2 regions of the Micromonospora sp. NPDC047793 genome follow, and region 1 is predicted to be linked to the other one. Evidence: riboswitches for the same ligand, from Rfam matches in the RefSeq annotation. Region 1 holds a riboswitch; the other holds the start of a gene.
The links. Region 1 has a riboswitch for ZMP and ZTP ahead of ABZ738_RS14785 (tetrahydrofolate dehydrogenase/cyclohydrolase catalytic domain-containing protein). Riboswitches for the same ligand answer to the same signal wherever they lie in the genome.
Positions count from the first base shown of each region.

Region 2: it holds a riboswitch for ZMP and ZTP, as region 1 does, so the genes downstream of both, ABZ738_RS25300 (glycine hydroxymethyltransferase) here and ABZ738_RS14785 (tetrahydrofolate dehydrogenase/cyclohydrolase catalytic domain-containing protein) in region 1, are expected to answer to the same signal.

Region 1 is NZ_JBEYSG010000006.1:62,728-67,303, forward strand. Features, by position in the region: gene ABZ738_RS14770 (GNAT family N-acetyltransferase) at 1-172, opposite strand, end outside; gene ABZ738_RS14775 (TSUP family transporter) at 206-985, opposite strand; gene ABZ738_RS14780 (endonuclease/exonuclease/phosphatase family protein) at 1,161-1,940, shown strand; gene ABZ738_RS14785 (tetrahydrofolate dehydrogenase/cyclohydrolase catalytic domain-containing protein) at 1,863-2,801, opposite strand; ZMP/ZTP riboswitch at 2,815-2,898, opposite strand; gene ABZ738_RS14790 (FAD-dependent monooxygenase) at 2,931-3,992, opposite strand; gene ABZ738_RS14795 (TetR family transcriptional regulator) at 4,048-4,576, shown strand, end outside.
Region 2 is NZ_JBEYSG010000016.1:12,995-17,570, forward strand. Features, by position in the region: gene ABZ738_RS25285 (MmcQ/YjbR family DNA-binding protein) at 1-44, opposite strand, end outside; gene ABZ738_RS25290 (hypothetical protein) at 207-467, shown strand; gene ABZ738_RS25295 (hypothetical protein) at 590-841, shown strand; gene ABZ738_RS25300 (glycine hydroxymethyltransferase) at 892-2,328, opposite strand; ZMP/ZTP riboswitch at 2,347-2,436, opposite strand; gene ABZ738_RS25305 (DNA primase small subunit domain-containing protein) at 2,545-3,516, shown strand; gene ABZ738_RS25310 (Lrp/AsnC family transcriptional regulator) at 3,524-3,958, opposite strand; gene pdhA (pyruvate dehydrogenase (acetyl-transferring) E1 component subunit alpha) at 4,135-4,576, shown strand, end outside.

The sequences.
Region 1 (4,576 bases):
TCGGCGACACCGCACCGTGATACAGCAACACCACCGCGTCCCCACGCCGAAACCACGACGTGTACGGCCAGAAGAAATCGTCCAGATCACCCAACTCGTACGCGTGCAGCCGAGGATCCCGCCCCAACAGACCCGCCAGGACGGCCCGGTCGTGTTCCGCGCGCACCGACACCCGCCGATGATCACACGCGCCGCGTCGCGCCGCTCACCCCGCCCGCCACTGGTCGTAGCCCAACTTCGCCACCAACGCCACCACCACCAGCAACAACACCCCCCGCACGAACCCCGCACCCCGCCGCAACGCCATCCGCGCACCCACCATCGCGCCCACGACGTTGCACACCGCCATCGCCGCACCCAACAGCCACCACACATGCCCCGTCACCGCGAACACCGCCAACGCCCCCGCGTTCGTCCCCGCGTTCACCACCTTCGCCATCGCCGACCCGTGCAGAAAATCCGCCCCCACCAGGGCCGTGAACGCCACCACCAGGAACGTGCCCGTACCCGGCCCGATCAACCCGTCGTACAACGCGATACCCACCCCCGCCACCAGCACCGCCACCACGACCCGCACCCGGGTACGCCGCCCCGGCGACGCCGACACCCCCAACCTCGGCCGCGCCACCACGAACACCGCCACCGCCACCAACACCACCAACACCACCGGCCGGTACGCCGACGGCGGCACCGCCCCCGCCAACGCCGCACCCACCCCCGCGCACAACACCGCCAGACCCGCCGCCGGCCCCACCACCGCCCAGTCGACACGAGTACGCCGCGCATACGTCACCGCCGCCGCCGACGTCCCCGCGATCGCCGCCAACTTGTTCGTGCCCAACGCCGTCGCCGGCGGCATCCCCGGCGCCGCCACCAACAACGCCGGCAACAACAACAACCCGCCGCCACCCACCACCGCGTCCACCCAACCGGCCAACACGGCAGCGGTCAGCAGCAGCGCGACAGTCGACGGATCCAGATCCACGGCGGCATTCTTCCCACCCCGAGACGACCGACGCCGCCACCTGTGGCCAGCCTCACCGGCCCCGACGCCGCCGCAACCACACCCCGACCGCACCCACCGCCACGAACACCAGCACCGAACAGAACAACACCCGCAGCATCGGGCAACTGTGCCACGGCGTCGATAAGGTGACACGGTGCGCCTGGCCACGTTCAACCTGCTGCACGGCCGGTCCCTGACCGACGGCCTCGTCGACCCCGCCCGCCTCGCCGCCGCCGTCACCGCCCTCGACGCCGACGTCCTCGCCCTCCAGGAAGTCGACCGCGACCAGTCCCGCAGCGGCAACCACGACCTCACCGCCATCGCCGCCCAGGCCCTCGGCGCCACCGAACACCGCTTCGCCGCCGCCGTCGTCGGCACCCCCGGCGAAGCGTTCCGCCCCCTCACCCACGACGACGACGGCCACGGCGAACCCTGCTACGGCGTCGGCCTGATCTCCCGCCACCCCGTCAGCAGCTGGCACGTCACCCGCCTACGCCCGGCACCCGTACGGTCCCCGGTCTACGCACCCGGCCCCCGCGGCGGCCTCATCCTGCTGCACGACGAACCCCGCGTCGTCCTCGCCGCCGTCCTGGACACCCCGCACGGGCCCCTCACCGTCGCCGCCACCCACCTGTCCTTCGTGCCCGGCTGGAACATCCGCCAACTCCGCCAGGCCGTCCGCGTCCTACGCGCCCTGCCCGCACCCCGCATCCTGCTCGGCGACCTCAACCTGCCCACCTGGGCCACCCGCCTGGTGTCCCGCTGGCACCCCCTGGGCCGCCGCCCCACCTACCCCGCCGGGCAACCCCGCGTCCAACTCGACCACATCCTCGCCGACCGACAGGACCTGCACCGCCTACCACCGGTCACCGCCGTGCGGACCCCGCTGGCCACCATCTCCGACCACCGACCCCTCCTGGTCGACCTCGGCTGACCTCGCCGCCGCCCGCACCGCGTTACGGAACAGCATCGCCACCGTCACCGGACCCACCCCACCGACCCGCGGCGTGATCGCCCCCGCCACCCGCCCACACGACGGATCCACATCCGGCAACAACCGGCGCCCCGCATACCGCACCCCACCACCCACCACCACCGCACCCGGCCGCACATGATCCGGCCGCACGATCCCCGGCACCCCCGCCGCCGCCACCAGGATCTCCGCCCGCCGCGTATACCGAGGCCAGTCCGGCACCCCCGTGTGCACCACCGTCACCGCCGCGTTCGCCGTCGGCCGCTTCTGCGCCAACAACAGCGCCAACGGACGCCCCAACGTCGCCCCGCGCCCCAACACCACCACCTCCCGACCCGCCACCGGCACCCCGTGGAACGCCAACAACGCCTCCACACCCGCCGGCGTACACGGCACCGGCCCCGGCAGCCCGAGCGCCAACCGCCCCACGTTCACCGGATGCATCCCGTCCACGTCCTTCGCCGGGTCCAGCACCTGCAACGCCCGGTCGTAGTCCAACCCACCCGGCACCGGATGCTGCACCACCACCCCGTGCACACCCCGGTCCGCGTTCAGATCCGCCACCACCGCATGCAGATCCGCCTGCGACGCCGACCCCGGCAACCGCACGTGCGGCGACGCGAAGCCCAACTCCGCCGCCTGCCGCTGCTTGATCCGGATGTAGCCGGCGCTCGCCTCGTCGTCACCCACCAGCACCGTCGCCAACGCCGGAGTCACCCCGGCCGCCCGCAACGCCGCCACACCCTCGGCCACCTCGACCAGAACCTGCTCCGCCACCGGCCCACCAGGCAACAACCGGGCCGTCGTCGACGTCGTGGACATGGCTCACCTCGATCGTGGAGGCCCAGGCGGACGACCCCCACGACGAGCTCCCCGATGGTCCGATCCATCCCCGGTGCCGCCAGTCGCGTCACCCGCAGCCTTCCACACCCGACGCCGCGACCACCACCGTCAGCCCGGGGGACCGAACGCCAACGCCCACCGCAACGCCACGTCCCGCACCCCGGTGAACCGCCGCACCTGCGCCAACCGTCCCGCCCGCACCGCCATCGCCGCCATCCGCTGCGTCGGCACCCGCCGCACCCCGTCGTAGCGGGCCAACGCCGCCGACACGTCCGACTCCACCTCCAACGCCTCCGACAACGCCACCGCGTCGATCAACGCCTGACAGGCACCCTGCCCCAGATCCGGCGTCATCGCGTGCGCCGCGTCGCCCAGCAACACCCACCGCCCCCGCACGTACGTCGGCACCGGCGACAGATAGTGCACGTCGTGATGCAACATCCCGGCCACGTCGACGCGATCCAGCACCGCCGGCACCGGGTCGTGCCAGTCACCGAACCACCCCCGCAACGCCGCCAGATCACCCTCCGGCGGCCGGAAACCCTCCGGCGCCGCCACCGCCGCGTACCAGTTCGCCACCCCGGGACCCTGCGGCGTCACCCCGAACTTGCGCCCCGGACCCCACGTCTCCCCACCGGAGGCCACCTCCAACGGCACCGTGCCACGCCACGCCGTCACCCCCGAGTACCGCAGCGGGAACCGATCACCGAACATCGCCACCCGGGTCGCGCTGCGGATCCCGTCCGCGCCCACCACCACGTCGTACCCGTCACCCAGCTCCGCCGGACCCGCCACCGGCGCCCCGAAACGCACCGTGCCCGCCGGCAACGCCTCCGCCAACAGACCCAGCAACGCCGGCCGGGACAGCAGCAGCACCCCCTCACCGTGCCGCCGACGGATCCGCCCCACGTCCAACCGGGCGATCACCGTCCCGTCCGGGCGACGCATCGCCCCGTCCGGCTGCTCCCGACCCCGTTCCCGCGCGAGCGCACCCACACCGAGCCGATCCAACGCCCGCAACGCCGACGGCCAGATCCCCAACCCGGTACCCGTCCCGGGCAGCCCCGCCGCCCGCTCGAACACCGTCACCTTCCACCCGGCGCGCAGCAGTCCCACCGCCACCGCCAGCCCACCCACGCCGCCTCCGATGACAGCCGCTGATCCTCGCATCACCCGACCGTACTACAGATGTAGTCGCAGCCACTACTGCTGTAGTCTCACCTCCGTGGACGCCCGCCAACAACGCCTCCTCGACGCCGCCATCGCCGTCCTCGGCACCCGCGGCCCCCGCCATCTCACCCACCGCGCCGTCGACGACCAGGCCGAACTCCCCACCGGCTCCACCTCCAACCGCTACCGCACCCGCGAAGCCCTCATCGCCGGCGTCCTCACCCGCATCCTCGACCTCGAAACCACCGGCTGGAACCACCTCGCCGGCACCCTCGACCACATCGACCCCGACACCTTCACCACCGCCCTCGGCGCCCTCGCCCACGGCCTCACCACCACCCACCGCGCCCTCACCCTCGCCCGCCTCGCGATCTTCGCCGAAGCCGCCCACCACCCCGCCCTGCAACACCAGATCGCCCAACGCCAACACGACCTCGCCGCCTGGGCCACACCCCTGCTCGCCGCACTCGGCGCCCGCCACCCCACCACCGCCCTACGGCTCCTGCTCGCCCTCCTCGACGGCCTCCTCAACAACCAACTCGCCAACCCCGACCCCGACTTCGACCCCACCGCCGCCATCGCCG
Region 2 (4,576 bases), on a different contig from region 1:
GGCAGGCTCAACGCGATCCGACGCACGTCATCCCAACTCGCCACCGCCCGACCATACGCCCCGGCCGGGATCGACGGTGGGCACGCGCCGGTCGCGCCCGGCGTGTCGGGGCCCTTGCCCGGGTCCTTCTCGGCAGCGACACACCGCGTTCGTCGGAAAGCGAACGGTGACCTTCGCCGTATCGTGCTCCTGCGTGGACGGTCATAATGGGCGGCATGGTTGCCTGGGAGTACGCCCTGCTGGTCCGCCGTTACCAGGGACAGGGCCGCAATTTCCATGTGTCGTTCGTCTGGTACGGCCCGGACGGATCGCGTAAGGACGTCACCGCGTACGGCGACACCGCCGTGGCGCACCTCAACCGGTACGGCCGGGAAGGCTGGGAACTGGTCACCGCCGCCGAGGACGTCAACAACGTCCAGGGCAGCACCGAGGTGCACCGATACCACCTCAAGCGTCCACTGAACTGAGCCCACTCCACCGTCGGTCGACCACCGCCCGGGAACGCGTTGACGGCGCGTCCCGGGCGTCGTCACGCTTGTCGACAGATGTCGATGCATGCGCGTCGGCCGGTCTGTTGCAGGGGGTAACCATGCGCAAACGCAGGATCCTGGCGCCGCTGGCGGCGCTCGCCACGGTGGGCGCGGCTCTGGTGGTCGGTGCGGCACCGGCTCAGGCTGATCCGCCCGGCGGCACGCTGCGCGGGGTGTACTACAGCTACGACTTCTGCCGCTCGTACGGCTTCACCGGCGCCGCCGAGGGACGATGGGACTGGTGGTACTGCGAGCAGAGCTACGCCCCGCAGAGCGCCCAGTGGTTCCTCTGGACGTTCGACTACTCCTGATCGTCCCGGTGCGCGTCGGGCCGGTGCACCGGCCCGACGCGCCTGCGTCGTCAGCCCAGGTCGACGTTCGGGTACAGCGGGAATCCGGCCAGCAACTCGCCGGCCTGCCGGCTGACCTTGTCCGCCAGCGCCGGGTCCAGCACGTACTTGGCCTTGGAGGCGGTGCCGTCCGGGTTCGCCCCGGCGCTGGTCTGGCTGAGCACCGTGTGGATCAGCTCGGCGGTGCCGTCCATCTCGGCCGTACCCAGCCCGCGCGTGGTCAACGCGGGCGTGCCGATCCGGATGCCGGAGGTGTACCAGGCGCCGTTGGCGTCCTGCGGCACCGCGTTGCGGTTGGTCACGATGCCCGAGTCCAGCAGCGCCTGCTCGGCCTGCCGGCCGGTCAGCCCGTAGCCGGTGACGTCGATGAGCACCAGGTGGTTGTCGGTGCCGCCGGTGACCAGCGTGGCGCCCCGACGCAGCAGCCCGTCGGCCAGCGCCTGGGCGTTGTCGACGATCCGCTGGGCGTAGTCGGCGAAGTCGGGGCGGCGCGCCTCGGCCAGCGCGACCGCCTTGGCCGCCATCACGTGCGGCAGCGGCCCGCCGAGCACCATCGGGCAGCCCCGGTCCACCTGGTCGGCCAGCTCCGGGCCGCAGAGCACCATGCCGCCGCGCGGGCCGCGCAGTGACTTGTGCGTGGTGGTGGTGACGATGTGCGCGTGCGGCACCGGGTCGAAGTCGCCGGTGAAGACCTTGCCGGCGACCAGACCGGCGAAGTGGGCCATGTCCACCATGAAGGTGGCGCCGACCGAGTCGGCGATCTCCCGCATGATCCGGAAGTTCACCTTGCGCGGGTACGCCGAGTAGCCGGCGACCAGCACCAGCGGCCGGAACTCGCGGGCCGCCTCGGCGACCCTGTCGTAGTCGACCAGCCCGGTGGCCGGGTCGGTGCCGTAGCTGCGCTGGTCGAACATCTTGCCGGAGATGTTCGGCCGGAAGCCGTGGGTGAGGTGGCCGCCGGCGTCCAGCGACATGCCGAGCATCCGCTGGTCGCCCAGCTCCCGGCGGAGCGCGAACCAGTCCTGCTCGGTGAGGTCGTTGACGTGGCGGGCCTGCGCCCGCTTGAGCGCGGGGGACTCCACCCGGTCGGCCAGGATCGCCCAGAACGCCACCAGGTTGGCGTCGATGCCCGAGTGTGGCTGCACGTACGCGTGCGACGCGCCGAACAGCTCCCGGGCGTGCTCGGCGGCGAGCGCCTCGACCGTGTCGACGTTCTGGCAGCCGGCGTAGAACCGGCGCCCCACCGTGCCCTCGGCGTACTTGTCGCTGAACCAGTTGCCCATCGCCAGCAGGGTGGCCGGCGAGGCGTAGTTCTCGCTGGCGATCAGCTTGAGCGACTCGCGCTGGTCGACCAGTTCCGCCCCGATGGCGTCGGCCACCCGGGGCTCGACGGCGCGGATGACCTCCAGCGCGCTGCGGAAAGCGGCGGATTCGGCGTTCGGCGGCATGCGACCTCCTGGTGACGTGCGGAAGGCCCAGGCGCTCGGCGTGCGTCCTCATGACGGGGCCGCTTCCCGATGGTGCTCCATCTCGACGCGCCAGTCACGGCCCCCGCCGATCCTAGCGGGTGGGCTCTCCGGCCCCGCGCACACCGGGTCGGACCCGCCCCGACCGGCCCCGCGAGGTCGCCACCGCGCCGGCCGTACGCGTCGTACGCTCGGCAGATGGCGACCTCGGCCGAGGAGATCCAGGTGGGGCGGCGGACGGTGCGCGTCTCCAGCCCGGACAAGCCGTACTTCCCGGAGCGCGGGCTGACCAAGCTCGACGTGGTGCGCTACTTCCTCGCCGTCGGCGACGGCATCCTGCGCGCGCTCAAGGACCGGCCGACCATGCTCGAACGCTGGCCGCGCGGCGTGTTCGAGGGGGCGACGATCGCCACCCGGCAGGACAACCGGGGCGACGCCTTCTATCAGAAGCGCGTGCCGGCGGGCGCGCCCGACTGGGTGGGCACCGCCCACATCACGTTCCCCAGCGGGCGCAGCGCCGACGAGGTCGCGCCGGGGGAACTGGCGGTGGTGATCTGGGCGGTCAACCTGGGCACACTGCGGTTCCACCCGTGGCCGGTGAACCGGGCCGACGTCGAGCGGCCGGACCAGCTCCGGATCGACCTGGACCCGCTGCCCGGGGTGGGGTTCGACCAGGTCGTCCCGGTGGCGCACGAGGTGCGTGGCTTCCTCGACGAGCTGGGCCTGGCCGGGTTTCCGAAGACCACCGGCGGGCGCGGCCTGCACGTGTACGTCCCGATCGAGCCCCGGTGGAGCTTCGGCGACTGCCGCCGGGCGGTGCTGGCGCTCGGCGGCGAGATGCGGCGGCGCCGGCCGGACCTGGTCACCACCACCTGGTGGCGGGACCAGCGGGACCGACCGGTCTTCGTCGACTACAACCAGATGGCCCGGGACCACACGATGACCTCGGCGTACTCGATCCGGCCGACGCCTGCGGCGCTGGTCTCCGCCCCGCTGGACTGGGCCGAGCTGGACGACGTACGGCCGGAGGACTTCGACGTGACCACCATGCCCGCCCGGTTCGCGGAGCGGGGCGACCCGCACGCCGGTCTGGACGGGCCACGGTTCTCGCTGGACCCGCTGCTGGAGCTGGCCGACCGGGAGGGGCTGGCCGCGCCGCCGGAACGCTGAGCGGCGGTCAGGCCCACGGGCTGCGGACGCCGTCGTACTCCTCGAAGACCAGCCAGCTCCGGGTGGACAGCACCCCGGAGATGCGCTGGACCCGGTCCAGTACCACGTCCCGCAGGGTGGCGTTGTCCGGTGCCCGGACCAGGGCGAGTACGTCGTGTTCGCCGCTGAGCAGCGCCACGTGCTCGACGTAGCGCACCCGGGCCAGCTCCGCCGACACCTCCCGCCAGGTGTTCTGCTGGATGGTCAGGGCGATGTACGCCGAGGTGCCCAACCCGGCCGGCTCCGGCGCGACCCGGGCGGCGAACCCGGTGACCACCCCGTCGCGCAGCAGTCGCTCCATGCGCGCGTACGCGTTGGTGCGGGACACGTGCACCCGCTCGGCGAGCGTCCGGACGGAGATCCGCCCGTCCCGGGTCAGTTCGTCCAGGATCCGCCGGTCCACCTCGTCCAACCCTGGTGCCGTTCGTCCCGTGCCACCCCGCAGGGGCACTGTGTCAGCGGTCTCCTGGCTCACCCGAGCCTCCCATCAGTGCCATACATCCCGCCTTCACCGGCCATCTTGAGTCAATCATCCGACCAAAGGAGCATAGGTCCACCACACGTCCAGGAGGTTCCGCCGTGACGACCACCCCTCAGGCGGCCCGCAGGGCAACCCCGCGGAAGCGCCGGTCGGCCACCCCGACCGCGCCCGACCCGGCCGCTGCCCTGCTTCCCCAGGCCGATCCGGTCCGGCTGCTCAATCCGGACGGCACCCTGCTGCCGTCCCGGGCCGACTATCCCGAGCCACCCGTGGCGACACTGCGCGAGATGTACCGCCGGATGGTCGTCGGCCGCCGGTTCGACGCGCAGGCCACCGCACTGACCAAGCAGGGCCGCCTCGCGGTCTACCCGTCCTCGCGAGGGCAGGAGGCGTGCCAGGTCGGCGGGGTCCTCGCGCTGCGCGAGGACGACTGGGTCTTCCCGACCTACCGCGAGTCGATGGCGCTGACCGCGCGGGGCATCGACCCGGTCGAGGTCCTCACCCTGCTGCGCGGCGACTGGCACTGCGGGTACGACCCGG